2 regions of the Hylemonella sp. W303a genome follow, and region 2 is predicted to be linked to the other one. Evidence: riboswitches for the same ligand, from Rfam matches in the RefSeq annotation. Region 2 holds a riboswitch; the other holds the start of a gene.
What was found. A riboswitch is a leader RNA that binds a small molecule or an ion and turns the genes downstream of it on or off. The one in region 2 is predicted to bind S-adenosylhomocysteine.
Positions count from the first base shown of each region.

Region 1: another riboswitch for S-adenosylhomocysteine. It lies ahead of ahcY (adenosylhomocysteinase); the one in region 2 lies ahead of metH (methionine synthase).

Region 1 is NZ_JBKFDG010000001.1:66,561-81,090, forward strand. It holds gene ACLBKS_RS00300 (class IV adenylate cyclase) at 1-262, opposite strand, end outside; gene ACLBKS_RS00305 (hypothetical protein) at 340-1,482, shown strand; gene ACLBKS_RS00310 (LysR family transcriptional regulator) at 1,499-2,416, opposite strand; gene ACLBKS_RS00315 (LysE family translocator) at 2,511-3,176, shown strand; gene ACLBKS_RS00320 (TfoX/Sxy family protein) at 3,203-3,664, opposite strand; gene ACLBKS_RS00325 (hypothetical protein) at 3,733-4,059, shown strand; gene ACLBKS_RS00330 (mechanosensitive ion channel family protein) at 4,150-5,232, shown strand; gene ACLBKS_RS00335 (HAD-IIB family hydrolase) at 5,328-6,128, opposite strand; gene ACLBKS_RS00340 (alpha/beta fold hydrolase) at 6,190-7,068, shown strand; gene ACLBKS_RS00345 (DUF4148 domain-containing protein) at 7,188-7,703, opposite strand; gene ACLBKS_RS00350 (SIMPL domain-containing protein) at 7,936-8,685, opposite strand; gene ACLBKS_RS00355 (peptide chain release factor 3) at 8,799-10,439, opposite strand; gene ACLBKS_RS00360 (hypothetical protein) at 10,530-10,958, opposite strand; gene ACLBKS_RS00365 (hypothetical protein) at 11,155-11,682, shown strand; S-adenosyl-L-homocysteine riboswitch at 11,722-11,824, shown strand; gene ahcY (adenosylhomocysteinase) at 11,901-13,328, shown strand; gene ACLBKS_RS00375 (TlyA family RNA methyltransferase) at 13,463-14,227, shown strand; gene metF (methylenetetrahydrofolate reductase [NAD(P)H]) at 14,235-14,530, shown strand, end outside.
Region 2 is NZ_JBKFDG010000004.1:331,124-345,653, forward strand. It holds gene recQ (DNA helicase RecQ) at 1-1,796, opposite strand, end outside; gene ACLBKS_RS09975 (homocysteine S-methyltransferase family protein) at 1,795-2,868, shown strand; gene ACLBKS_RS09980 (TerC family protein) at 3,083-4,054, shown strand; gene ACLBKS_RS09985 (RNA methyltransferase) at 4,095-5,168, shown strand; gene ACLBKS_RS09990 (PACE efflux transporter) at 5,188-5,610, shown strand; S-adenosyl-L-homocysteine riboswitch at 5,620-5,695, shown strand; gene metH (methionine synthase) at 5,718-8,441, shown strand; gene ACLBKS_RS10000 (ABC transporter substrate-binding protein) at 8,787-9,743, shown strand; gene ACLBKS_RS10005 (ABC transporter permease) at 9,748-10,572, shown strand; gene ACLBKS_RS10010 (ABC transporter ATP-binding protein) at 10,569-11,381, shown strand; gene hutC (histidine utilization repressor) at 11,396-12,166, shown strand; gene hutH (histidine ammonia-lyase) at 12,235-13,791, shown strand; gene hutU (urocanate hydratase) at 13,860-14,530, shown strand, end outside.

The DNA of each region.
Region 1 (14,530 bases), on a different contig from region 2:
CTTGCCGCAGCGTGTCGGGTTGCGCCGTTGGCGAACGGACGTAAGACGAGGTCTTGGGACCCGCCTCGTCCGCGCGGTGGTAGTGGATCAGCTCGCCCGTGCCATCGCCGAAGTCCCGCAGTTTCAGGCGGCCCGAGGCGCATCGGAAGAAGGTGTCGTCTTGCGCGATGTCGGTGGGACCGGAAGTGGCCAAGGGCGAGAGGCGAGCCAGAACTTGAGCGCGATCGTCCATCCGCGCCTTGATTTCGATGTTGCGTGCCATCGCTGGATGCTCCCACATCTTGCCGCTCCACTCGGTGCTTGCGCTAGGATGCCGACGGACCAGCGTTTCAATGTCTCATGTCCCTGTTGCCATCCCTTCGCTGTTTCAGCCACCTTGTGCTGGGCCTGATGCTCCCGGTTGTTGTGTTCGCCGCGGACACGCCGCCGGTACCGCTGAAACTCAACCCTGAGTTGTCCGATCCCGGGCGTCCCGCCCGCACGCGCAGCGAGCGCTACCGAGGATGGGTGATTGACGCTGTGCTGCACACCGCTCCCGACGGGTACAACGAAAGCAATCTGCCGGGCATCTTGGAAAAGTCCAAGGTCATGGGCGCGGTCGTGATGCCCACGCCCAATGACGGCTTGAGCAACCGGGGCAGTGCCCTCGCCAGCACCGAGCAAAAACTGCGTCTTGCAGGCCTGGCGCCGGACGAGGTCCGCATCCTGTGTGGGGGCGACTACCTGACCAATCTGTTGTCGGACGCTCAGGCCTTTGGCCGGGTGACCGACCTGTTGACGCAGCGGCTGCAAAGGCTTGCCCAAGACCTGGGCAACACTCCTTGTCTGGGTGTGGGTGAACTGGGCCTGATGCACTTCAACAAGTTGGGCGATCAGAACGTGACGTACATCCGTCCGGATTTTCCGCCCCTGCTCGAAGTCGTGGACCTGGTGGGGCAGCGCGGTGGCTGGATTCAGCTGCACGCTGAGCCGCGCGATCCTGCCGGTGATGTTTCGCACCATGCCGAGTTGGCGCAGGCCCTGGCTGTGTGGACGGCGCGCCAACCTCGTTTGCGCATCATGCTGTCGCACACGGGCATGACGTCCGCCGCTAACGCGCGCTTGATCCTGCAAAGCTATCCCCAGGTGACGATGTCGATCAAACTCACGTCGGCCAACGTTTCGACCTGGCGACACCTGGAACCGGTCTTGAACGCCAACGGTGAACTGTACGAGGACTGGGCTCAACTCATGGAGGAGATGCCCGAGCGTTTTGTGATTGGCAGTGACGCCAAGTTCGGGGGTGCGCTCAAGCACAGCGCCGGAAATGAGACGGCCTATCCTCAAATCATCAGCCGCTTCCACCGCATGCTCGGTAGCCTCGAACCTGCCGCCGCACGCAAAATTGCCCAAGGCAACGCGCGGCGCTTGTTCGGATTTCCGGAGCGCAAGTCGGCCGTGGAGGCGAACGAAGCCGAGGCCGAAACGGGCGCGGCGCGCTGACCTCAGCCCTCGGACCTCAAATCTGCACCTTCAGGCGTTCACCCAGGAAATCCAGCAAGGCTTTGAGTTTGGGTGCGACATGCCGCGTGCGCGGGTAAAGCGCCCAGGCGTCGCCGCTGTAGTGGGTCTGGAAGGTCCACTCCGGCAGCACGGGGACGATCTGGCCCTGCGCCAGCGCTTCTTGCGCCGTGAAGCGTGGCAGGCTGCCGATGCCCAGGTGCCGCAGCACGGCGTCCAGCCGCACGCCGGTGTGGTTGGCGGCGTAACGACCGTGCACGGGCACGATGATGTTTTGCTCGCCACGGCGGAACTTCCAGCGTGAATCACTGGGCTCCTCGCCCAGGTAGATGCAGTTGTGGGATTTCAGGTCTTGGGGCTGGGCGGGTGTGCCATGGCGCGCCAGGTACTCGGGCGTGGCGCAGACCATGTGCTCAATGCGCAGCAGGCGCCGACCCATCAGGCCCAGCGGGGGTCGGTCCGTGATGCGGATGGCCAGGTCGATCTGTTCGTCGTAGAGGTCCATGTAGCGGTCTTCCAGCCGCAGCAGCACGTCCACCTGGGGGTGGCGCGCCAGGAAGTCCGGCATGTGCGGGTGGACCAAGGCCCGACCAATGGCCTTGGGCACGCTGACGCGCAAGAGCCCTTGGGGCTCTTCCCCTTCGCGGCCCGAGGCTTCGAGCGCGGCCTGCGCGGCGTTCAGCATGTCGCGGCCATGTTCAAAGACATCTTGCGCGCTGTCGCTCAGTCGCAGCTTGCGGGTGCTGCGCTGAAGCAGACGCTGGCCCAGCGCTTTTTCCAGCCGGGCCACGGCACGACTGGCCGCGGAAGGCGTGACCGCCATCTGGCGGGCCGCTTCCGAGAAGCTGCCGGTCTCGACCACACGGACGAATACCGCCATCTCATTGAGCAGGTGCTGTGCCTGATTTGTGCTCATAGGGAATAAATGATTTGAGGCCGAGTTGGATTATCAATTCGAACGCCTGCTTCTAGACTGCCTGCATCCCTGTTTTTGCCGTGCAGCACCTGCCATGAGCCCCGACCCGACTTTTTCCTCTTACCTGGTTTACGCCCCTGAATTCTTGAGCCTGGCGCTGATCCACTTTCTGCTGGTGATGGCGCCGGGCGCCGACTTCGCCGTCGCCGTGCGCCAGAGCGTGCGCCACGGCCGTCGAGCGGGTATTTGCACGGCACTGGGTTTTGGTGCCGGCACCGCGCTCCACGTGGTCTACACCTTGCTCGGCGTGAGCGCCTTGATGCAGGCCACGCCCTGGCTGCTGGACATCGTGAAGTGGCTGGGTGCGGCTTATTTGCTTTACTTGGGCGTCGTGTTCTTGCGCAGCCAGCCCATGGCCGTGGACAAAGCACAAGCTGCCATGGACGCCGTGGTTCCCGGTGATGCGCACAGCCTGCGCGCTTCGTTCTGGACGGGTTTCGTGACCAATGCCACCAATCCCAAGGCCACGCTGTTTTTTCTGGCGATGTTCACGACCTTGGTCAGCCCAGCGACGCCACTGCCCGTCCAGGTGTTTTACGGGCTGTGGATGTGCGCGGTGATTGCGGCTTGGTTCAGCTTCGTGGCGATGGTCTTTACGAGCCCGGTGGTGCGCCAGCGCTTCGTTCGCAGCGGGCATTGGTTGGAGCGCGCCATGGGCCTGGTGCTCTTGGGCTTCGCGGCGCGCCTGCTGCTGGTCTGAGCGCGATCAACCGCAGGCTGCTCGTCTCAGCGTTTCCGGCCACGGGGCGCGGCGGTCTTGCGCGCCGTGCCAGCGCCGGTGTTGCGGGGCGATGCGGCCTTTTTGGCGCTTGCGCCGGAGCTGCGTGCTCGGGGGGCCGGCTTACGCGCCGCAAGCGCTGCCTGCAGGGCAAGCCTGGCCCACGGCGCCATGAGCGCCGGAGATTCGAGTGCCTCGGCGGGCGGTGTCCAGTAGCTCATGACCACGGTGGGCTTGCGCTCCGAGCCTGCGTAGACAAAGGGCTGGCCTCCCGCATCGGCGAATTGCTGCTGCGTGGTTTCGTTGGTCTTGAGGTAAAGCCGGCCGTCCGCGATGAGGGCGATGAAAAGTTCGTCCACGTACAGGCCTTGTCCTCCGAACATCCGCTTGGCACGCGCGTGGCCCAGCGGCGAGAACAGTTCAATGCAGTGTTCGGCGAGCGCTTCGTGGGCCATGGGTCGACAGGGCATGTGTGTGAAATTGGCCTGGAGCGCGCGCCCAGGGCCGGTGGGTGGGCATCGCGCGAGAATCACGCATCATGATCCAGCGCATCATTCTGATCGAGCCCGAGGCGCCCGCCAAGCCCGAGCTGGGCGCGCCCTGCAATGGCTGCGGCCTGTGTTGCCTGCATGCGCCTTGTCCGCTGGGTGTGCTGGTCTCGCGGCGGTGGCGCGGGGCCTGTGACGCATTGCGCTGGGACCCGGCGCAGCGGCGGTACCTGTGCGGCCTGCTCATGCCCGCGCACCCCAGTGGGCCGCGCTGGTGGCGCATCGTGAAAAAGTGGTGGCTTCGTCGCTGGATCGCCGCAGGTCAGGGCTGTGACGCCGACGTCGTCGCACAAAACATTCCTGACGGAAGGGATTGAGATCCAGGTTTGGCATATCACCCGATCGACGTTAAAACCAAGGGCTTTGAACACGGGGCAAGCCCGCAAACGCGCAAGGAGGTGCCGACATTGACCTGGATTGAAAACCTGCTGACTCCCGTTTCTTCTTCCTGGTGGGGGGTGCTGCTGGTGCTGCTGCTCGCAGTGACACTGAGCCTCTTGACCTTTTACGCGGGGCGCCGCCTCATCATGCGCGTGACGACCCCCGAGTCCATGCTGCGCCATGTGCTGATGTCCATTCTTGGGCCTGCCCGCTGGGCCGTGCCCGTGGCGGTGGGCCTGCTGGTCTTGCAGGCCGCGCCCGAGAGCCTGCCCTGGATGGACGGAGCGCGTCACCTCACGGGACTGTTGTTGATCGGCCTGTGCACCTCACTGACCATGCGCGCGCTCACCGGCTTCGCCAACGGCGTGCTGGCGCGCTATCCGGTGGACACGGTGGAGAACCTGGAGGCCCGGCGCGTTCACACCCAGGCACGGGTCTTGTCGCGTCTGGCTCAAGTCGTGGTGTTGCTGGCTGGCTTGGCCTTCATGTTGATGACGTTTCCCGGCGCGCGCCAGGTCGGTACCAGTCTGCTGGCGTCGGCCGGTGTGATGGGTTTGGTGGTGGGTATCGCGGCACGGCCGGTGTTCAGCAATTTGATTGCGGGATTGCAGATCGCACTGACTCAACCCATCCGCATCGATGACGTGCTGATCGTGCGAGGAGAGTGGGGCCGGGTTGAGGAGATCACCGGCACCTATGTCGTGTTCCGCGTCTGGGACGACCGGCGCTTGGTCATCCCCCTGCAATGGTTCATCGACAACCCGTTCGAGAACTGGACGCGTACCGGCACCGCTTTGCTGGGCACGGTCTTCCTATGGGTGGATTTCGCCCTGCCGCTAGCTCCGCTGCGCGCCGAGTTGGAGCGTGTGGTCAAGACCATCCCGGAATGGGACGGTCGACTGGCCCTGCTGCACGTGACCGACACCAACGACCGCGCGATGCAGGTGCGCGCGCTGGTGACCGCGCAGGACGCGGGGCGCATGTTTGAGTTGCGCTGCAAGGTGCGTGAGGCGTTGATCGATTTCATTCAGGGCCACTACCCCGGACGCCTGCCTCGGCTGCGGGTGGACGACCTGCGCTTGGACGAGAAGCAGCCTCTGGCGGCCTGAGCCGCCGCGTCGTGATCCACTGACACTGCGCACGAAGCACGGACTCCACGGGCCGGCGCCTGACTCGGCGCACATCTGCGCCACGAATCAATCGCTCAAGCCCGGACTCGCAACAGCGCCTGCGCCAGTTCCGTGAAGCCCGCGCCGCGTTCGCCCGCCGTCAGATAACGCGGCCGGTGCGTCAGCTCCGGTAGGAAACGCGCGATGTTGGCCACGCCCACGCTGTGCCGGAATTGCTGGAACATGAGCTGGTCGTTCGTGGAGTCGCCGATGTAGACCCACCGGTCGAGTTCCTTCTCGAGATCCCGCCCCAGCAGTTCGCGCACGATCCAGCGCGCGCCACTCCATTTGTCGTGGTTACCGATCCAGCCGTTGATGTGGATGCTGCTGACCGTGGCGTTCAAGCCCTCGGCCTGCATGAGCCGCACCGCATGGGCGATGGCGTCGGGCGGTAGCTGGGTGAATTCGCTGTGGTCGATGGCGATGTCGGTCTCGCGGCCAGGGCTGTCCTGGGCCAACATCGCGCCCGGGACCTCGCGCAGCACGCGTTGCGCGACCTCTTGCAGGCGCTCGTGGTTGCGGCGGCGCGTGGCCTCGTCCTGCTGGTAGATCTTGCGTGTCCCATCCTCCACCCATGCGGCGGAGCCGTTCTCCGCCACGATGGCCTGCACCGGCCAGCTGCGCGCGTGCGGCGCGCTCCACCCGATGGGGCGGCCCGTGACCGGGATGACCGCGATGCCGGCCTCGCGCAGCGCGTCGAGGGCCTGCCTTGCGTCCGGCGTGATGGCGCCTTCCGTGGTGAGGGTGTCGTCGATGTCGGTCAACACGCCGGTGATGCGGCGGCGCTCGTCGGTGGGCCAGGTGGGCAGGGCAAGCAGCGTGGGCAGGTCAGTCATGGGGATTCAGGGAGAATGCGCGGCAACATTATCCGGGGCCGCCCAGCGGCGAGTGAGCGCGATGGAAGCAATACACGGCGTGGCGCATGTGGTGCAGCACGAAGGACTGCGCCTGCATGCGTGGGAAAAGTTCACGGGCCAGGCCGAGGGCAAGCCCGTGCTCGTGCTGGCCCACGGCTCGGCGACGGGCGGTCAAGAAAGCTTCGATCTGCAGGTGCCGGGTCAACCCAGCTACAGCGCCATGGACTTTTTCGCGCGCCAGGGTTTCGACGTGTTCGCGCTCGACGTGCGCGGCTTCGGCCGCTCCACCAAACCCGACGCGTTCCTGACGACCGAGCAGGCTGCGAGCGATCTGGGGGCGGTGGTGGACCATGTTCGCGCACTGCGCGGCGTGGATCGGGTGCATGTGCTGGCCTGGTCCTGGGGCACGCAGTACGGCGGGCAATTCGTGATGGCTCACCCGAACAAAGTGGCCCGTTATGCCAGCTATGCCCAGATGCATGCCAACAGCCCGGACCTGGAGACGCGCCGCCCGCGCTTGGCGGTCTTCCAGCGCAGCCCCTACATCCGAATCACCGAGTCGGGCTGGAAGTTGCGTTTCCATTCGCTGACACCGGATGAGGTGAACGATCCGGCGGTGATGGAGGCATTCGCCCGCGCCGCCGTGGCAGCCGAGGAAAAATCGCCCACGGGTCCGCAGATCGACGTGCTCACCCGCCTGCCCTTGGTGGACGCCAGCCGCATCACCGTGCCCACGCTGATGGTGCACGGCGAATACGATGACGTGGCCGACACCCAGGGCCTGCTGCCTTTTTTCGCGGCCTTGCCCAATCCGGACAAGCAGTACGTGGTCATCCCCAAAGGTGGGCACATGCTGCATCTGCAGCAAGGCCATCGGCGGTTGCAGCGGGTCCTGGCGTCTTGGTTTTTGGGCGGTTGAAGTTCCAGGCACGTAATGTCCTGAGGCTCACATTCTCGACGTGGCAGCGCGCGCCGATCGCACCTCGCCAATGAAAAAGCCCCGGCGACTGCCGGGGCTTTGCGAGTGAGCCTGAATGCTCAGTTGAAGTTCACAGCGCGGTCCTTGCGGGCGGCGGTGTTGGTGTACGAGGCTTGTTGAGCGTACAGACCGGGGAACTGTTGGTTCAGCGTCGTGCTGTCTTCACCCACGGCCACGATGTCCCCGGTGCGCACAGCGTCGGCCAGCTCAGCTTGCACCTGCTCACGCGTCTTGCCTGCCTTGGCGGCTTGCTTCGGGTAGAGGTCAGGGAAGAGTTGATTCATCTTGCTGGAGGTGCCAACCACCATATCGCCGTTGCGCACCGCCGCGGTCAGTTCGGCTTGAGCTTGTTCGGCGGTCTTGCCGGCCTTGGCCGTTTGTTGCGGGTACAGGCCGGGGAACTGCTCGTTCAGGGTCAGGCTGTCTTCACCAACGGCCACGATCGTGCCACTGCGCACGGCCTGGGCCAGCTCGGCTTGGACTTGTTCCCGCGTCTTGGCGGTGTCAGCCAGGGCGGGGCCGGCGATCAGGGCGGCGGCGATGGCAACGAGGGAGAGGGAAGTGCTGCGGTTCATGATGGAAATCCTTTCAGTTTGCTTCAATGGGCAGTGGTCGGCAGGTCGGTCTGACCGAGCTCAAGGCCACATCGATGAGCGTTGTTGGTGAGCGCTGCGTCGATGGGATGAACTGTATGCTTGCTTAAACCGCAGATAAATCAGCAAAACCGAACTTCGGTATTTCCAAAACAAAAATAATCAGCCCTTGAAACCCGACCGGGCGAGACCATGCGTGGCCTCGCTCCGGGTGTCAGCGCAACCGGACCGGCGCCTTGCCATCGGCCTGCAGGGTCGCGGTGACGTGCAGGGTGACGGTGGTCGTGCCCCCTTCGGTCGGCAGAGGCATGCTCTCGCTGGCCATGTCAGCGCCCTTGGCCATGGCCAGGGCTCGCATCGGGCGCGGCATGGCCTGGGACTGGTCCAGCGCCAGGCTTTGGATGCGGTATTGCGCGAAACCGAAGGCGGCCGCCGTGGCGCGGGCCTTCTGCTCCACGCTTTGCGCCAATTCGGCGATCAGCTTGTCCCGCGCCTTGTCGTGGGCCGCGGACGAGAGAGAGAAGTCGACCGATTGGATGCGCATCTCGCGGCTGAGGTCGGAACTCAAGGCCCCCAGTTCAGCGAAGTTGCGCGATTGCAGCACGATGCTGCCGCTCACCGTCCAGCGCGGTGTCTTGCCCTTGGCGTCGTAGATGGGTTGCGTGGTCACGCCGCCCAGCCGGGCCTCGACGCCTGCGGTCTTCTGAGCCTGCGTCAGCGCTTCGTTCAGTCGAGCCAGCACACGCTGCGTGAGCGCCCGGGTGTCTTCGCCATCTTCGGATGTGCCGAGCGTGACGTGCATGCGGTCGTTGTCCACTTCCACCGAGGATTGCGCGTCCAGGGTGATCGTGGTCGCCGCTGCCGGGTTCGGCAAGAACAGCTGCGCGTGGGTCGGGCCGCAAAACAAGGCGATAGAGAGGGCTGCGGCAAGCGCGAAGCCCGTGGGCAGGACGCGGATTTTCATGGGGATTCCTCCTGGAATTGTGCGGATGAGTGAAGGGGGCTGGAACTCGCGGCCCCAGCGCGATGCGAGTGCGTTCAATGCGGCCCGCATCATGGCATCGCTTCGTGACGCTGTCAGTGCTGTTCCAAGGCCAATCCCGCGTGCTCGCGCAGCGGGTGGAAGTGAATCTTGGGGAAGCGCTCCTGAGCCAGTCGCACGTCGTAAGGCGAAGTGCAGAGGTAGGCCAGGGTATCGGCCGCGTCGCGCGCCAAGCGCTGCGGGTAGGCGTCGCAGAAGGCCTTCAGCTCAGCGGGCGTGTCGGCCGTGATCCAGCGCGCGCCGGTGTATTGGCAGCCTTCCAGGCGCACGTCGGCGTCGTACTCGCTCTTCAAGCGGTGCTGCACGACTTCGAACTGCAGCTGCCCCACGGCGCCCAGCAGCATGTTGCCGCCCATCTCGGGTTTGAAGACCTGGATGGCACCCTCCTCGCCGAGCTGGGCCAGGCCTTGCTGCAGCTGCTTGGTGCGCAACGGGTTTTTCAACACCACCGTCATGAACAGTTCGGGTGCGAAGAAGGGCAGGCCGGTGTACTGCAGGGCCACGCTGCCGTCGGTGATGGTGTCGCCCAGCTGCACGCCGCCGTGGGTGGTGAAGCCCACGATGTCGCCCGCGTAGGCTTCTTCCACGGCCTCGCGGCGCTGGCTCATGAAGGTGACCACGCTGGTCGGGCGCAGTTCCTTGGCCGTGCGCTGCACTTTGAGCTTCATGCCTGGTTGGTACTTGCCCGAGGCTACGCGCACGAAGGCGATGCGATCGCGGTGGTTGGCATCCATGTTCGCCTGGACCTTGAAGACCACGCCTGAAAAAGCCGGGTCGTCCGGCAGCACTTCCTTGTTCACGGTCTCCTTGTTGACCACCAGGGAGCTGGTGCGGGACTTGGGCCAAGGCGCCAGGTCCACCAGCGCGTCCAGCACTTCCATCACACCGAAATTGTTCACGCCAGAGCCGAAGAACACCGGCGTTTGCTTGCCAGCCAGGAAGGCCTCGCGGTCGAAGGCGGGTGAGGCGCCCGTGGCCAGTTCCATGCTGTCTTGGGCGGCGTCGAATTCGCTGCCGAAGCGCGCCTGTAACGCGGCGCGGTCGCTGACGGGGATGGACTCGAAATCCTGCGGGCGACGCTCGCTGCCTGACTCGAACACCGTCATCGCCTGCGTGCGCAGGTTGATGATGCCGCCGAAGCTCTTGCCCTGGCCCACGGGCCAGGTCATCGGCACGCAGGGCATGCCGAGTTCGCGTTCGACTTCGTCCAGAATGTCCAGCGGGTCGCGCACTTCGCGGTCCATCTTGTTGACGAAGGTGATGATGGGGGTGTCGCGTTGCCGGCAGACTTCAATCAAACGCCGGGTCTGCGCTTCCACGCCGTTGGCCGCGTCAATGACCATCAGCGCCGAGTCCACGGCGGTCAGCACGCGGTAGGTGTCTTCCGAGAAGTCCTTGTGGCCAGGGGTATCGAGCAGGTTGATGACATGCTCGCGGTATTGCATTTGCATCACCGAGCTGGCCACCGAGATCCCGCGCTGCTTTTCGATTTCCATCCAGTCGGAGGTCGCATGGCGGCTGGCCTTGCGCGCCTTCACTGAGCCCGCGATCTGGATCGCGCCCGAGAACAGCAGCAGCTTTTCCGTCAGCGTGGTCTTGCCGGCGTCCGGGTGGGAAATGATGGCGAAGGTGCGGCGGCGCCGGACTTCCTCGGCGATGTGGGGGGCGTGGGACACGGGGTGGTTCCGGAAAAAGGAAAAGCAAGCCCTCTACTCCAGAACAGAAGCGGCTTGCTGGAGCGCGGATTTTATTCGGCGCGCCGATGCTCAGTTTTCCAGGGGAGGATGTTGCGCGTTGGCATGCAGGGCCGCGATCACGTCGCGCACGGTCTTGCGGGCTTCAGCGGGCAGTGCCTGGTAGCGCTTGAGCATCTCCCGGTCCTGCATGGACAGCTCGCCCCAAGGCGAGGCGGGTTCGCGCACGGCGCGCGTGCCACCGCTGTCGAGGCCAAAGCGCAGCTCGTCAGGACTCACTTGCAGCCAGTCGGCCAAGGCACGCAGCTTGTCTTGCATCGGAATGGACACACCCAGCAGCCAGTTGCGCGCCGTGTGCGGCGTGATGCTGCGGCCCCAGTACCTCAGATTGAACTCATTGGCCACGACCGTGGGCGAAACCTTGACTCCGGCAGCGGCGAGGGCTTGTCGCAGGCGTGAGGCAAAAGCTTGGGCTTCGCTGGTGTGTGGAGTAGTGACCATGCCGCGAAAGGTAGGAGCAAGGCCGCACAGAAAATGAATTTTTAATCACAAAAATTGTGAGAGTTGATCAATAATTCATGTCAAGCCAATTGAGGCGATTCTGAGGTGCTGTTCTGGAGGGAATATGGCGATGGGCGAACCATGTCAGAGTCTGGGAGCGCCAAGTGGGAGTCAGTGGCATGCGCAACTGTCTGCCATGAGGGAGTTGGAAGACCGGGAAGTACGGCGCCTACGCGAGACCCTGCCTGCGCGGTTGCCACGCTGGCACCCCCGTTTGCGGGTCCGGCAGGCCGTGGCCGGGGCGATCCGGGAGGCCGGTGATCGGCTGCTGGGCGATTTTTACGCCATGCTGCGCTGTCGAGTGGACCTGGATGGCCTGATGCCGCACCCAGCCCGCCGGCACCTGCATGGCTTGGTCTGGCGCTGGCTTGGGCGGGTGACGCGAGCGGAACAGCCTTGGTTTGATGCCCACTCGAGCGATCTTTTACGCCGCATCGGTGAACTTTGTGGGCGACACCGAGTCCCCTTGGACACGGTGTCCGTGGGCATTTCCCAGTTTGGTCATGGGCTCACGATGCAACTCGCCGACGCAACTTTGAAGCGCGCAGACATGCTGGCGGCCGGGCATTACATAGGCAGCCTGACCCAGCTTGCCCAGGAACGGCTCACAACGGCGGCTTTTCGGTGGAGCGAGGGCCGGCCGTTTCCTCGCAATGCTGGTTGATCCGACTGGCGTCGTTTCGTGTGCGCGTTACAATCCGCTTCGTTCGAGGAGCGTTGCAGCCCTTGTGCCTGTCCAGCAGGCCTAGCGGCGAGGCTCGAACCCCAGGGCGGCAGGCCCTGCCTTCCAACTGCGCTCACCCACCGGTCGTCGTGAGGTGAGGTCTTCCCCGCGCACGTCGACTCCGGTGGTGTTCAACCGCTACAGCTTTGGAGTTCACCATGAGTGCCGTCCTCAAACCTTCCCAAGACTACGTCGTCGCCGACATTTCCTTGGCCGATTTCGGCCGCAAGGAAATCAAGATCGCCGAGACCGAAATGCCCGCGCTGATGGCGATCCGCGAGGAGTACGCCAAGAGCCAACCGCTCAAGGGCGCGCGCATCACCGGCTCGCTGCACATGACCATCCAGACGGCCGTGCTGGTCGAAACGCTGCAAGCGCTCGGGGCCCAAGTGCGCTGGGCCTCGTGCAATATCTTCTCCACTCAGGATCACGCCGCCGCCGCGCTGGTGGCCACCGGAACGCCGGTGTTCGCTTACAAGGGCGAAACGCTGAAGGATTACTGGGACTACACCCACCGCATTTTCGACTTCGGTCCCAAGGGTGACGCCAACGAAGGCCCGAACATGATCCTGGACGACGGCGGCGACGCGACGCTGCTGATGCACCTGGGTCAAAAGGCCGAGAAAGATCCGTCCGTGATCGCCAACCCGGGCAGCGAAGAAGAGCGTGAGCTGTTCGCGGCCATCAAGGCCAAGCTGGCCCTGGACCCGACCTGGTACACCCGCAAGAGCGCCAAGATCATCGGCGTGACCGAGGAAACGACGACGGGCGTGCATCGCCTGAAGGAAATGTCGGCCAAGGGCACGCTGAAGTTCCGCGCCATCAACGTCAACGACAGCGTGACCAAGAGCAAGTTTGACAACCTCTATGGTTGCCGTGAATCGCTGGTGGACGGCATCAAGCGCGCGACCGACGTCATGATCGCCGGCAAGATCGCCGTCGTGGCCGGGTACGGCGACGTGGGCAAGGGCAGCGCCCAAGCCCTGCGCGCCCTGAGCGCCCAAGTGTGGGTCACCGAGATCGACCCTATCAACGCCTTGCAAGCGGCGATGGAAGGCTATCGCGTGGTGACCATGGACTGGGCGGCCGACAAGGCCGACATCTTCGTCACCACCACCGGCAACAAGGACGTGATCACGCACGACCACATGAAGGCGATGAAGCACAACGCCATCGTTTGCAACATCGGTCACTTCGACAACGAAATCCAGGTTGCCTCGCTTGAGCAATACCAGTGGGAAGAGATCAAGCCCCAGGTGGACCACGTGATCTTCCCGGACGGCAAGCGCATCATCCTGCTGGCCAAGGGGCGTCTGGTGAACCTGGGTTGCGCCACGGGCCACCCGAGCTACGTGATGAGCTCGTCCTTCGCGAATCAGACCATTGCCCAGATCGAGCTGTTCACGCACAGCGATTTCTACGAGAACGGCAAGGTCTATGTGCTGCCCAAGCACCTGGACGAGAAGGTTGCGCGCCTGCAGCTCAAGACGCTGAACGCTCAGCTGACCGAGCTGACGGACGAGCAGGCCGCCTACATTGGCGTGCCCAAGCAAGGCCCGTACAAGCCGGATACCTACCGCTATTGAACGGCGGTTATCGCGCCGGCGCGTTGCGTCGTTGCAGCCCGAAGAAAATCCTCGCGTACAGCCAGTGCGCTGCGGTGTTCTTTGGTGGCCTGCGCGCTGCATCGCATTCCGTTCGCCACGCCACCACATCACCCATGCGCGCTGATCAACTGCTGGTCGACCGCGGTCTGGCCGTGTCGCGCGCGCAGGCGCAGCGGCTGATCGCGGCAGGTGTCGAATGGCAGTCGTCGGTCGGCGAGTGGAAGCGCGTGGCCAAGAATGGCGACGAACTGCCCCTGTTGGCTGAGTTGCGCTTGCTCGATGACTCGGAGGCCCGCTACGTTTCTCGCGGAGGGCTCAAACTCGAGGGAGCGCTCCAGCGGGCAAGTCTCAAGGTCGCTGGCTGGGTTTGCCTTGACGTGGGTCAGTCCACCGGCGGCTTTACCGATTGCCTCTTGCAGGCTGGCGCGGTGCGGGTGGTGGGGTTGGATGTGGGGCAGGCGCAACTGCACCCGCGCTTGCGCGAGGACGCGCGGGTCGTCTGCATTGAAAGTTTGAATGCGCGCGACCCGGCCGCCGTGATGGCCGCGCTCGAGGACCTGGTGCCGGACGGCGGCTTTGATCTGCTCGTTGGCGACTTGTCTTTCATATCGCAGACCCTGGTGCTCCCGGCCCTCGTTCCTTGGCTCAAGAGCGGCGGGCATCTGCTGACGCTGGTCAAACCCCAGTTCGAGCTGCAACCGGGGCAGGTGGGCAAAGGCGGCGTGGTGCGAGACCCCAGCATGTACCCCTTGGTGGAGCAACGCCTGCGAGATGCCTGCAAGTCCCTGGAACTGCAGGTGCGTGACTGGTTCGACTCCCCCATCGCCGGGGGCGATGGCAACCGCGAATTTTTCATCCACGCGATCAAATCACCGTGAGGCTCGCATGAGCGAACAACAAGCACCGCAATCATTGCCCTTGAGCATTGAGTTCTTTCCGCCCAAGACCCCCGAGGGCGTCGTGAAACTGCGCGCCGTGCGTCAGCAACTCTATGCGCTGCAGCCCGAATTCTGTTCAGTCACTTATGGCGCAGGCGGGTCCACCCAGGAAGGCACATTCGCCGCCGTGAAAGAGATCCTGGCCGAGGGCCTGGACGCCGCGTCGCACATTTCCTGCATTGGTGCGACTCAATCGACCATGCGTGAGAACCTGACCACCTTGAAAGGCATGGGGGTCAAGCG
Region 2 (14,530 bases):
GCGTCGTGGAAGATCACATAAGCCGGTAGGTTGTGCGCGCGGGCCACTTCGGAACGCCAGGCCTTGAGGTTGATGAACCGTGCTTGGGCATCCACGTCCAAGTCTTGCGCTGCTGGGGCGCTCACCGTCGCTCGTCTGCGGTTGCGGGTGGGCGTTGAGTCCGCCACCGATTCGCGCAGCCGCACCGGCACTTCGCCTTTGAGCACCGCGCGCGACGCCTCGGTCAGCCGCAAAGTATTGAAGGCCTGGGCGTCCACGGCCACCGCGCCGATGGCAATCAGTTGGCGCAGCACGGCGCGCAACTCGCTTTCGCTGGCATCCCTTGCGATCCCAAAGGTGCTCAGGCGCTCATGACCATATTGCCGCACTTTGTCGGTGTCCTTGCCGCGCAGGATGTCCATCAGATGGCCCGCGCCGAAACTGAGGCCGTTGGCTTGCTGCACGCGGTAGATGCAGGAGAGCAGCTTGCGCGCCAGCTCGGTGCCGTCCCGAATCGCAGGTGGGTTCAGGCAGTTGTCGCAGTTTCCGCAGGGCGCTGAGCTTTCGTCGAAGTAATGCAGCAAGCGCACGCGGCGGCAGTCGGTGGCCTCGGCCAGCGCCAACAGGGCGTCGAGCTTGCCGCGCAGCACTTGTTTGAATTCCTCGGCCGCTGGACTCTCGTCGATCATGCGGCGCTGGTTGACCACGTCCTGCAAGCCGTAAACCATCCAGGCGTCGGCCCGTTCACCGTCGCGGCCGGCGCGACCGGTCTCCTGGTAATAGCCCTCAATGTTCTTGGGCATGTCCAGATGGGCGACGAAGCGCACGTCGGGCTTGTCGATGCCCATGCCGAAGGCGATGGTCGCCACCATCACCAGACCTTCCTCGCGCAGGAAGCGGTCTTGGTGACGCTGGCGCACCGAGGCATCCAGGCCCGCGTGGTAGGGCAGAGCGTGGATGCCCGCGTCCACCAGTTGCCGCGCTACTTCCTCGACCCGCTTGCGCGACTGGCAGTAGACGATGCCCGCCTCGCCTTCGTGCTCGCGTTCAATGAAGCGCAGCAATTGTGTCAGGCCGTCTTTTTTCTCGACGATGGTGTAGCGGATGTTGGGGCGGTCGAAGCTGCTGACGAATTGCCGAGCCTCCTGCAGCTGGAGCCGCTCCACGATGTCCGCGCGCGTCAGCGCGTCGGCCGTGGCGGTCAGGGCGATGCGCGGCACGCCGGCAAACCGTTCGTGCAGCACGCTCAGGGCGCGGTACTCGGGCCGGAAGTCGTGGCCCCACTGGCTCACGCAATGGGCTTCGTCAATCGCGAACAGGGCCAGTTGCCCGCGTTCACGCAACGCATCCAGCAGGGCCAGGAAGCGCGGCGTGGTCAGACGCTCGGGCGCGGCGTAGAGCAGGGTGAACTCGCCGCGCAGCAGCTGTTTCTCCACCTGCGCGGCTTCTTCCCCGCCCAGGCTGGAATTCAGGAAAGCCGCCTCCACCCCCGCCTCGTGCAGCGCTCCAACCTGATCGTGCATGAGCGCGATCAGAGGCGAGACCACGATGGTCACGCCCATCCCAGCCTGCTGACGCGCGATGGCTGGAATCTGGTAGCAGAGCGACTTGCCGCCACCCGTGGGCATGAGTACCAGCGCGTCGCCTCCGGCGGTGACGTGCTCCACGATGGCTTGTTGCGGTCCACGAAAAGCCGCGTAGCCAAACACGTCGCGCAGGATGCGCGCGGTCGGTGTGTCGTTCAGGGGAGGGTGCGGCGCGTTCAAGAGGGGGTCCGGGCTATCGCCCGATTGTCGCCTCCCTACAATGCGACCCATGAAACCGATCGTCTACACCCGCGCCCGTGAACTGCCTGGCACGCTCAAACAACGCATCGCCATCCTCGACGGCGCGATGGGCACCATGATCCAGCGTTTCAAGCTGAGCGAGATGCAGTACCGTGGCGAGGGCGGTCCCGCCGAGGCGCTGGCCCGCTTTGGCGACTTTCCGCGTGACCTCAAGGGCAACAACGAGCTGCTCTCGCTCACCCGGCCGGATGTGATCTCCGCCATTCACGAGAAATACCTTGCAGCGGGCGCCGATCTGATCGAAACCAACACGTTCGGCGCCACCCGCATTGCCCAGTCCGACTACGACATGGCAGGTTTGGCGCGCGAGATGAACCTGGCGTCGGCGCGCCTGGCCCGTGCCGCGTGTGACAAGTTCAGCACGCCCCAGCAGCCGCGTTATGTCGCGGGCGCCCTGGGCCCGACCCCGCGCACGGCCAGCATCAGCCCCGACGTGAACGACCCGGGTGCTCGCAATGTTGACTTCGAAGAGTTGCGTGCCTCGTACTTCGAGCAGACCGTCGCTCTGATCGAGGGCGGTTCGGATGTGCTGCTGGTCGAGACCATTTTTGACACGCTGAACGCCAAGGCCGCGCTGTTCGCCATCGACGAGGCCTTCGAAGCCACCGGGGAGTGCTTGCCCATCCTCATCAGCGGCACGGTGACCGATGCCTCAGGCCGCATCCTCAGCGGCCAGACCGTCACGGCCTTTTGGCACAGCGTGCGGCACGCCCGACCCCTGGCGATAGGACTGAATTGCGCGCTGGGCGCGACGCTGATGCGTCCCTACATCCAGGAATTGGCCAAGGCAGCGCCGGACACCTTCATCAGTTGCTACCCCAACGCCGGCCTGCCCAATCCCATGAGTGACACCGGTTTCGATGAGACACCCGATGTCACCAGCCGCTTGTTGCACGAGTTCGCGGCCGAGGGGCTGGTGAACATCGTCGGCGGCTGCTGCGGAACGACGCCCGAGCACATCGGCGCGATCCGACAGGCCATGGTGCCCATGGCGGCTCGCGCTCTGAACGCCTCCGGGCCGTTCTACCGAGAAGCTGCCTGACCCCACACCGTTTGGGGGTTTCGGCGCGACGGCACAATCGCGACTCCCATCAAGGGGAGTAGTCAAGCGACCGGTCCGGCGCAACGCTGGAACAGGTCGACGGGGTCCCGTCAGTACGCCGCTTCAACGCGGCCGGGATTTCGGCCCGGGCACCACGCCCGGGTCAGGCAAGACCTTGCGGGTGTTGTTCAACACTGCAACCGAGGTCTTACTCATGCAAAGCATTGCGCCACTCTGGCTGTGGATCGTTTTTGTCGCCTTCGTTTTGGCGGCCCTCTTCGTCGACTTCGTCGTTCTCAGAAAACAGGGGGCCCACGAGGTGGGCGTCAAGGAAGCCCTGAATTGGTCCTTGATCTGGATCGCCCTGAGCTTCATCTTCAACGGCTTGCTCTGGTGGGCGGTGTTCGACACCTCGGGTTCAAGCGCCCTGGCCCATGAGAAGTCGCTGGAGTTCCTAACGGGCTACCTCATCGAAAAGAGCCTGGCGGTCGACAACATTTTTGTCTTCCTGATGATCTTCACCTATTTCGCGGTGCCGCCCATGTACCAGAAGCGGGTGCTGATGATCGGCATCATTGGTGCCATCGTGCTGCGCACGGTGATGATCCTCGCGGGCAGTTGGTTGCTGGCGCAGTTCCACTGGATCTTGTATGTCTTTGGCGGCTTCCTGGTGCTGACCGGCATCAAGATGTGGTGGGCCGCAGGCAAGGAGGGCAGCCTGGACGACAACCCCGCGTTGCGCCTGCTGCGTCGCATCATGCCGGTGAGCCAGGGTTTTGATGGTGAGAAGTTTTGGACCATCGAGAACGGCAAGCGCATTGCCACGCCCCTGCTCATGGTGGTGGCCTTGGTCGGCCTGACCGACGTGATCTTCGCGGTGGATTCGATTCCCGCCATCTTCGCGATCACGCAGGACCCGTTCATCGTGCTCACCAGCAATGTGTTCGCCATCCTGGGCCTGCGTGCGATGTTCTTCCTGCTGCAGGCCGTGGCCAGCCGCTTCCATCTGCTGAACTATGGCCTGGCCGTGGTCTTGGTCTTCATCGGCACGAAGATGATGCTGATCGACATCTACAAGATCCCGGTCGCCGTTTCCCTGGCGGTGGTGGTGGGCATTCTGGCCGTGACCATGTTCTGGAGCGTGCGCACCTCGTCCAGCCGGTCGAGCGCCAAACAGGTAAGCTAAAGGGTTCGGAGCCCCACTCTCGGGGCTCCGCTTCCCGCCCATGCAGATCGAAACCCTGCGCCGGCGTCTGCGGGCGCTGGGTGCCAATCCCCGTCACGAATACCGCGTCCTGCGGCTTTGGTCTCAGGCCAAGCCGCAAGACGATGGCCCGCGGCCGATCGAGAACTTCCTGCCGGCATCACTGCGCGCCGCTTTGCCGGAAATCACACGCGATCTGGCCGCGCTGGCGACGCTGCACGCCGAACATCCCGGTGAGGACGGGTCGCGGCGCCAGGTCGTGGCGCTGGCCGATGGTCAGTTGGTGGAGAGCGTGCTCATGCCCACGGCGGACTCTCGACAGCGCACCCCCACGCTGTGCGTTTCCACCCAAGTGGGCTGTGCCGTGGGCTGCGTCTTTTGCATGACCGGTCGCACGGGCTTGATCCGTCAGCTCGGTAGCGCCGAGATCGTCGCCCAGGTGGCCCTGGCCCGCGCCCGTGCCACCGTGCGCCGCGTCGTCTTCATGGGCATGGGCGAACCGGCGCACAACCTGGACAACGTGCTCGAGGCCATCGATCTGCTGGGCACAGCGGGGGACATCGGGCACAAGAACCTGGTGTTCTCCACGGTGGGTGATCCGCGGGTGTTCGAGGCCTTGCAAAGCCGGTGCGCCGACCAGGTGCGCCCCGCCCTGGCCCTGTCACTTCACACCACGCGGGCCGACTTGCGCGCGCAGCTGCTGCCGCGTGCGCCGCGCCTCACGCCCGAGGAGCTGGTGGACGCGGGTGAGCGTTACGCGCGGCTCACCGACTACCCCATCCAGTACCAATGGACGCTGCTCGAAGGTATCAATGACGGCGACGAGGAAATCGAGGGGCTGGTGCGCCTGCTGCAGGGCAAGTACGCCATACTCAATCTCATTCCCTACAACGCGGTGGACGACCTGCCTTACCGGCGTCCCGCGCGGGAAGCCGCGGTGGCCATGGCGCGCCGACTGCACCAGCGCGGCATCCTGACCAAGCTGCGCCAGTCGGCCGGGCAGGACGTGGACGGTGGCTGTGGTCAATTGCGCGCGCGTGCCGTTCAAGCAGAGCCCCGCCCAACACGCCGCGTGATTCCGGTCGAGGCCGCCTGAACCCCTACAGAAAGTTCCCATGCAAGGTATTCGACGCAAGATCGTCTATGTCGGTCTCTACGAGGCCATCGCCATCGCTATATGCACCGTGGGTTTCGCCCTGGCCTCGGGCCAAGGTGTCGGGCGCGCCAGCGCGCTGTCCGTGGCCTGCTCGGTCACGGCGGTGCTCTGGAACCTTGTGTTCAACCATGCCTTTGAGCGTTGGGAGTCCCGCCAGTCGGTGCGCGGTCGGGGCCTTGCGCGGCGCGTGGTACATGCGCTCATGTTCGAGGGCGGCTTGGTGCTGATGCTGGTGCCCTTGATCGCCTGGTGGTTGGACGTCGGCCTGTGGCACGCCTTGGTGATGGATTTGGGGCTGGTGCTGTTCTTTCTGGGCTACACCTTCGCCTTCACCTGGGCCTTCGACAAAGTGTTCGGCCTGCCGGCCACTGCCGCCCCTTAAAATCGCGCATCCTCCAAGGAGCGTTGCAGCGCACGCCATGTGCGTCAGGCTTGGAGCCTACTTTCCGCAACGACGCTCACCTGACCCCGTCTTTTCGCAGGTGAGCCGTGTCTGAAGTCTCTCTTCCTCCTTTGAAGTTGTCCGGCCTGGAGCCCCTGGCCATCGGACCGGGCTCGCTCTTCGTCAACATTGGCGAGCGCACCAACGTCACGGGCTCCAAGGCCTTTGCCCGCATGATCCTGAACGGCCAGTTCGAGGAAGCCCTGGCTGTCGCGCGTCAGCAGGTCGAGAACGGCGCCCAGGTGATCGACGTCAACATGGACGAGGCCATGCTCGACAGCCAGGCCGCCATGGTGCGTTTCCTGAACCTGATCGCCAGCGAACCCGACATCGCTCGTGTTCCGGTGATGATCGACAGCTCCAAATGGAGCGTGATCGAGGCGGGCCTGCGCTGCATTCAGGGCAAGGGCATCGTCAACTCCATCTCCATGAAGGAGGGCGTGGACGAGTTCAAACGCCAGGCGCGGCTGATCAAGCGTTATGGCGCCGCCACGGTGGTCATGGCCTTCGACGAAAAGGGCCAGGCCGACACCTATGCGCGCAAGGTCGAGATCTGCGAGCGGGCCTACCGCATCCTGGTGGACGAGGTGGACTTTCCGGCCGAGGACATCATCTTCGATCCCAACATCTTCGCCATTGCCACCGGCATCGAGGAACACAACAACTACGCGGTCGACTTCATCGAGGCCACGCGCTGGATCAAGCACCACCTGCCTGGCGCGAAGGTCAGCGGCGGCGTCTCCAACGTGTCGTTCAGCTTCCGCGGCAACGAGCCGGTGCGCGAGGCCATTCACACGGTGTTCCTCTACCACGCCATCAAGGCCGGCATGGACATGGGCATCGTCAACGCCGGCATGGTGGGCGTGTATGACGATCTGGACCCGGTGCTGCGCGAGCGTGTCGAGGACGTGGTGCTCAACCGCCGAGAGGACGCCGGTGAGCGCCTGGTCGAGATCGCCGAGAGCGCCAAGGGCGCAGCCAAGGACGAAGGCAAGAAGAACGAATGGCGAGCCCTGCCCGTGGCCCAACGCCTGAGTCACGCCTTGGTGCATGGCATCACCGAGCACATCACCGAGGACACCGAGGAGGTCTACCGCGAGATTCTGGCCAAGGGCGGTCGGCCGCTGCACGTGATCGAAGGCCCGCTGATGGACGGCATGAACATCGTGGGCGACCTGTTCGGCGCGGGCAAGATGTTCCTGCCCCAAGTGGTCAAGAGCGCGCGGGTGATGAAGCAGGCCGTGGCCCACCTCGTGCCCTACATCGAGGAAGAAAAGCGCCAGCAGGAAGCCGCGGGCCAGGACGTGAGCGCGCGCGGCAAGATCGTCATCGCCACCGTCAAGGGCGACGTGCACGACATCGGCAAGAACATCGTCACCGTCGTGCTCCAGTGCAACAACTACGACGTGGTCAACATGGGCGTGATGGTGCCCGCCCATGAAATCCTGGCCAAGGCCAAGGCCGAGTCGGCCGACATCATTGGCCTGTCGGGCCTGATCACGCCCAGCTTGGAAGAAATGCAGTACGTCGCGGCCGAGATGCAGAAGGACGAGCACTTCCGCAGTCGCAAGACGCCCCTGCTGATCGGCGGCGCCACCACCAGCCGGGTGCACACCGCCGTCAAGATCGCGCCGCATTACGAAGGCCCCGTGGTGTACGTGCCCGACGCCTCGCGCAGCGTGAGCGTGGCTCAGGGGCTGCTGGGTGAGCAAGCCCAAAACTACATCGCCGAGGTGCAAGCCGACTATGAGCAGGTGCGGCGCTTGCACGCGGGCAAGAAGCAGACGCCGCTGTGGCCGCTGGAACAGGCCCGTGCCAACAAGACCCCCATCGCCTGGAGTGGCTACACGCCGGTGAAGCCCAAGTTCATCGGCCGCCGCGTCTTCAAGAACTTCGACCTGGCCGAGCTGGCCCGTTACATCGACTGGGGCCCCTTCTTCCAGACCTGGGACTTGGCCGGCGCCTATCCGGCCATCCTGGATGACGAGGTCGTGGGTGAACAAGCCCGCAAGGTCTACGCCGATGGGCAGGCCATGCTGCAGAAGATCATCACGGGCCACTGGCTGACGGCCAGCGCCGTGCTGGGCCTGTACCCCGCGCAGAGCATCAATGAAGACGACATCGCGCTCTACACCGACGAAAGCCGGACGCACGAGGCGCTGGTCTGGTACGGCCTGCGTCAGCAGACCGAGAAACAGGAAGTCGACGGGGTGATGCGTCCCAGCCGCGCCCTGGCCGACTTCGTCGCGCCGCGCGACAGCGGCGTGGCCGACTACGTGGGCCTGTTCGCCGTCACGGCGGGCCTGAACATCGAGAAGAAGGAACAGGCCTTTATGGCCGCCCACGACGACTACAGCGCCATCATGCTCAAGGCCCTGGCCGACCGACTGGCCGAGGCCTTCGCCGAATGCCTGCACCAGCGCGTGCGCACCGACCTCTGGGGCTATGCCGTGCAGGAAGCCTTGAGCAACGAGGACATGATCGCCGAGAAGTACCAGGGCATCCGCCCCGCGCCGGGTTACCCGGCCTGCCCGGACCACAGCGTCAAGCGAGAGATGTTCGAGCTGCTGCACTGCGAGGAGATCGGCATGGGCCTGACCGAGAGCCTGGCCATGACGCCCGCCGCCAGTGTGTCGGGCTTTTACCTCGCGCACCCCGAGGCCCAGTACTTCAACGTCGGACGCATCGGCGAGGACCAGTTGCAAGACCAGGCCCGGCGCCGCGGCCTGAGTGAGCAGACCTTGCAACGGCTGCTGGCTCCCAATCTCTAAGCTGCAGGCGTGTCCGCTTGCGCGGGCATGCAAGGTGGACGGATTCGAACTCGACCCCGAGCCTGAATGGCTGAGGTTGGCACGCCTTGTGCTGAATGGATCGCACCTTTCCTAGCACAGGCTTGTCTATACAGCAAGATGGTGCAGGTCCGCATGGAAACCGCCCCAGGCTGGGGCAACATACACCGGACCGGTGCTAAGTCTTGGCGCGAAAGCGTCTGGGGACGATGGGGTGAACGTTTCAGTACGCCCCATCTTGTATAGACAGGTTGGGTCGGCGTGACCTCTGGGCCGGGTTTCGTGCCGCGCGAGCGGTCCTTCATTTCTCAGGCAAAGGAAATTTGTATGCGCAAGTCCCTCGTGAAATCCGCAGCCCTCTGGGCCTCGGCCCTGCTGCTTGCCAGCGCCGCTCAAGCGCAGGACACCAAGATCGCCCTCGGCATGTCGGGCTGGACGGGTTTTGCCCCGCTGACCCTGGCCGACAAAGCCGGCATCTTCAAGAAGAACGGCCTGGACGTGGAAATCAAGATGATTCCGCAGAAGGACCGCCACCTGGCCCTGGCCGCCCAAGCCATCCAGTGCGCCGCCACGACGGTGGAGACCCACGTCGCCTGGAACACCAATGGCGTGCCCATCGTGCAGATCTTCCAATTGGACAAGTCCTATGGCGCCGACGGCCTGGCCGTGCGCAACGACATCAAGAGCATCGCCGAACTCAAAGGCAAGACCGTGGGCGTGGACGCACCCGGCACCGCCCCCTATTTCGGCCTGGCCTGGATGCTGAGCAAGAACGGCCTGTCCATGAAGGACGTCAAGACCGTCACGCTGTCGCCCCAGGCTTCGGCCCAGGCCTTCGTCACCGGCCAGAACGACGCCGCGATGACTTACGAGCCCTACCTCTCGACCGTGCGCGCCAACCCGGCCGCGGGCAAGATCCTCGCGACCACGCTCGACTACCCCATGGTGATGGACACGGTCGGCTGCGCCCCCGATTGGCTCAAGGCCAACCCCAAGGCCGCTCAGGCCCTGGCCAACTCTTACTTCGAGGCGCTGGAGATGATCAAGGCGGACCCAACCAAGGCCAACGAGATCATGGGCTCGGCCGTCAAGCAGACCGGCGAGGCCTTCGCCAACTCCTCCAAGTTCCTGCGCTGGCGGGACAAGGCGGCGAACCAGAAGTTCTTCGCGGGTGATCTGCAGGCCTTCATGAAAGACGCCGCGGCCATCCTGCTGGAAGCCGGCGTGATCCGCAAGCTGCCGGACAACTACGACGCCATGTACGACACCCGCTTCATCAAGTAAAGCCATGACCCTGCCTCCCGTCATGCCGGCCATGCCCAGGCGTCACCGCCGCGGCCTGGCGCCCCTGCAGCCTGTCAGCGCGCGCGCGCGCTGGATGCTGGGCCTGGGCTTCTTCGTCGTGTTCTTCGGTGTCTGGGCCTTCTTCACGCTCGGCGGTTATGTCTCATCCACCTTCCTGGCCAGTCCGCTGACCATGGCTCGGGAAGGCTGGCTGCTGTTCACCGAGTTCAACTTCATCCACGACATCGGCATGACGGTGTGGCGGGTCTTCGGTGGCTTCCTGTTGGCGGCCGTGATCGCGGTGCCCCTGGGCATCGCGATGGGCGCGCACAAGGGCGTCGAAGCCTTTCTCGAACCCTTTGTGTCGTTCTGCCGTTACCTGCCGGCCTCGGCTTTCATTCCGCTGCTCATCCTTTGGGCGGGCATCGGCGAGCTGCAGAAGGTGCTGGTCATCTTCATCGGCTCGGTGTTCCAGATCGTGCTCATGGTCGCGGTCACCGTGGGCGCGGCCCGCAAGGACCTGGTCGAGGCGGCCTACACCCTGGGCGCCAGTCACAAAGGCATCGTCCAGCGGGTGCTGATCCCCGGCGCGGCGCCCGACATTGCCGAGACCCTGCGTCTGGTGCTGGGCTGGGCCTGGACCTACGTCATCGTGGCCGAGCTGATTGGCTCGTCCTCGGGCATCGGCCACATGATCACCGACAGCCAGGCCTTGCTCAACACGGGCCAGATCATCTTCGGCATCATCGTGATCGGGCTGATCGGCCTCATTTCCGATTTCGCCTTCAAGGCCCTCAACCGCCGCCTGTTCGCCTGGAGTTCGCTGTGAGTGCCTCGGCCCATTCATCCAACACCTCGTCCGTGAAGCTGTCCATCCAGGGCGTCTCGCGCGTCTTTACCAGCCCCCAGGGCACTCAGACCCAGGCGCTCACGCCCATCGACTTCGAGGTGCGCGAGAACGATTTCGTCACCATCCTCGGCCCCTCGGGCTGCGGCAAATCCACGCTGCTGCGCATCGTCGCGGGCCTGGACCAGCCCAGCACCGGCCAGGTGCTGCTGGACGGCCAGCCGGTCGAAGGGCCGGGCGCCGACCGCGGCATGGTGTTCCAGAGCTACACCCTGTTTCCCTGGCTCACCATCGAGCAAAACATCCGTTTCGGCCTGCGCGAGCGCGGCCTGCCCGAGGCGCAGCAGAAGGAACGTTCCGACTACTTCATCGCCAAGGTGGGCCTGCGCGGTTTCGAGCAGCACTTCCCCAAGCAGCTCTCCGGCGGCATGCAGCAGCGCACCGCCATCGCGCGCGCGCTGGCCAATGACCCCAATATCCTGCTGCTGGACGAACCTTTCGGCGCGCTGGACAACCAGACCCGCGTGCTGATGCAGGAGCTGCTGCTCGGAATCTGGGAGTCGGCGCAGAAGACCGTGCTCTTCGTGACCCACGACATCGACGAAGCCATCTTCATGGCCAACCGAGTGGCCGTGTTCAGCGCGCGCCCCGGCCGCATCAAGACCGAGATCGCGGTGGACTTTCCGCACCCACGCCACTACACGGTCAAGACCTCGCCCGAGTTCATGGCCATCAAGGCGCGCCTCACCGAGGAAATTCGCGCCGAATCCATGGCCGCCGCCGAGCACTGAACTCTTTGAACCGCATGTCACGTTCCGCCGCCCCCTCTCGTCCACGCGCTCCCGCCGCCGCCAGCTCGGTCGCGCTCTACCAACAGGTCAAGGACTACATCGCCCGCAAGATCCAGGACGGCAGCCTGCGTCCTGGCGACCGCCTGCCCTCGGAGCACGAACTGGTGGCGCATTTCGGCATCGCGCGCATGACGGTCAACCGTGCCCTGCGTGAGCTGACCGAGCAGGGCCGCATCGTGCGCGTGGCGGGCGTGGGCAGCTTCGTCGCCGAAGCCAAGCCGCAGTCCACCTTGCTGCAGATCGCCAACCTGGGCAGCGAGATCCGCGCGCGCGGTCATGACTACCGTTGCGACATGCTGGTGGTGGAGCGCGTCGCGGCGGCGCTGGACATCGCGGCCGCACTGGACGTGCGCACCGGTGAATCGGTGTTCCATTCGGTCTGCGTGCACTTCGAGGACGGCCTGCCCATCCAGCTCGAAGACCGCTACGTCAACGCGCGCGTGGTGCCCGACTACGGCCAACAGGATTTCCGCCAGCAGCAGCCTTCGGAATACCTGGTGCGCAACGTGCCCTTCGACGAAATTGAGCATGTGGTCGACGCGGTGCTGCCCACGGCCGAGCAAGCCCAGCACCTTCAGATGCCCGCCACCCAGCCCTGCCTGCTGTTGACCCGCCGAACCTGGACCCGCAGCACGCCCGTGACCCTGGTGCGCTGCCTGCATCCGGCCAACCGCTACCGGCTGGGCAGCCGTTACCACGCCGACGGCAACCCCGTGTACACCTGAAGCGGCAGAGCCGTGCTTCGCTCATTTGCGTCCGTATTCACGCCCGTACTTGTCTAGACAGGAATGCCATGACCACCCAACCAACGCCGTCCATCCTCACGCTCACGCCCGGCGACGTGCCGCTTGCCCACTGGCGCGCCATCTACCGGGGGGCGGTACCGCGCCTGGACGCCGCCTGCGCCGCTGCCGTGGCCGCCAGCGCCGACACCGTGGCGCGCATCGTCGCGCGCGGTGAACCGGTCTATGGCATCAACACCGGCTTTGGCAAGCTGGCCAGCGTGCGCATTCCCGCCGAGGATTTGGAAACCCTGCAGCGCAACATCGTGCTCTCGCACGCGGCCGGCGTGGGTGAGGCCACGCCGCTGCCGATCACGCGGCTGATGATGGCGCTCAAGCTGGTCAGCCTGGCCCAGGGGGCCTCGGGCATCCGCCCCGCGACCCTGGCCTTGCTCGAAGCCATGCTGGCGCGCGGTGTGATCCCGGTGGTGCCAGCCCAGGGTTCGGTCGGTGCGTCGGGTGACCTCGCGCCGCTGTCGCACATGACGGCCGTGATGATCGGCGTGGGCGAGGCCGACACACCGAGTGGCCGATTGCCTGCCGCTCAGGCCCTCGCCAGCGTGGAGCTGGCCCCCGTCACGCTCGGGCCCAAGGAAGGACTGGCCTTGCTCAATGGCACGCAGTTCTCCACGGCCAATGCGTTGGCCGGATTGTTCGAGGCCGAGCGCCTGTTTCAGTCGGCCTTGTTGACCGGGGCTTTGGCCACCGATGCCGCCAAGGGTTCCGACGCGCCCTTCGACCCGCGCATTCATGCGCTGCGCAAGCACCGGGGCCAGATCGCCACCGCCGAGGCGCTGCGCCAGTTGCTGGCGGGCAGTGCCATCCGCGCCTCGCACCTGCAAGGCGACGAGCGCGTGCAAGACCCGTACTGCCTGCGCTGCCAGCCGCAGGTCATGGGCGCCTGCCTGGACCTGCTGCACCACGCGGCTTCCTTGCTGGAGACCGAGGCCAACGGCGTGTCCGACAACCCGCTGATCTTCAGCAATGACCAGGGTGGCGAGGCGCTGTCGGGCGGCAACTTCCACGCCGAGCCCGTGGCCTTCGCGGCCGACATGATCGCCATGGCGATTTGTGAAATCGGCTCGCTGGCCGAGCGTCGCATCGCCATGCTGGTGGACCCGGCGCTCTCGGGCCTGCCCGCCTTCCTCACGCCCAAGCCGGGCCTGAATTCGGGGTTCATGATTCCGCAGGTCACGGCCGCGGCCTTGGTGTCAGAGAACAAGCAACGCGCCTACCCGGCCAGTGTCGACTCCATCCCCACCTCGGCCAACCAGGAAGACCATGTGTCGATGGCCGCGCATGGCGCGCGTCGCCTCTTGCCCATGGTCGAGAACGCCATGGCCGTGATCGCCATCGAGTGGTTGTGCGCGGCGCAGGGCTGCGACTTCCACGCGCCGCTGCAGACCAGCGCGCCCTTGACCGCGGTGCGCCAGTTGCTGCGCCAGCAGGTGCCGCACCTCGACGATGACCGCCACATCACGCCGGACTTGCAGGCCGCCATCGCCCTGGTGCGCAGCGGTTCCTTGGTCCAGGCGGTTGCGGTCCCGGTCTTGCCCTCGGTGGCTTGAGCGCGCGCCCATCGAGACCGTTCCTTCGTTTCCACCCCTTCCAAGATCTTCTGTCCCAGGAGCTTCCCATGACCACCTCCACCGACCCTCGCCTGGACCCGACCCGCGTGATCCGCGCCCCGCGCGGCAACACCTTGCATTGCAAGAACTGGATCACCGAGGCGGCCTACCGCATGATCCAAAACAACCTGGACCCCGACGTGGCCGAGAACCCGCAGGCCCTGGTGGTCTACGGCGGCATCGGCCGCGCCGCGCGCAACTGGGAATGCTTTGACCAGATCCTGGCCTCGCTCAAGGACCTGAACGACGACGAATCACTGCTTGTTCAGTCGGGCAAGCCGGTGGGTGTCTTCAAGACCCACGCCCACGCGCCGCGCGTGCTGATCGCCAATTCCAACCTCGTGCCCAAGTGGGCCCACTGGGAGCACTTCAATGAGCTGGACCGCAAGGGCCTGTTCATGTACGGCCAGATGACGGCGGGCAGCTGGATCTACATCGGTGGCCAGGGCATCGTGCAAGGCACCTTCGAGACCTTCGTCGAGGCCGGGCGCCAGCACTACAACAACGACCTCTCGGGCAAGTGGATCTTGACGGCCGGCCTGGGCGGCATGGGCGGCGCGCAAACCTTGGCCGGTGTGCTGGCCGGTGCCTGCGTGCTGGCCATCGAATGCCAGCAAAGCAGCATCGACTTCCGCCTGCGCACCCGCTACGTGGACAAGCAGGCCAAGGACATCGACGA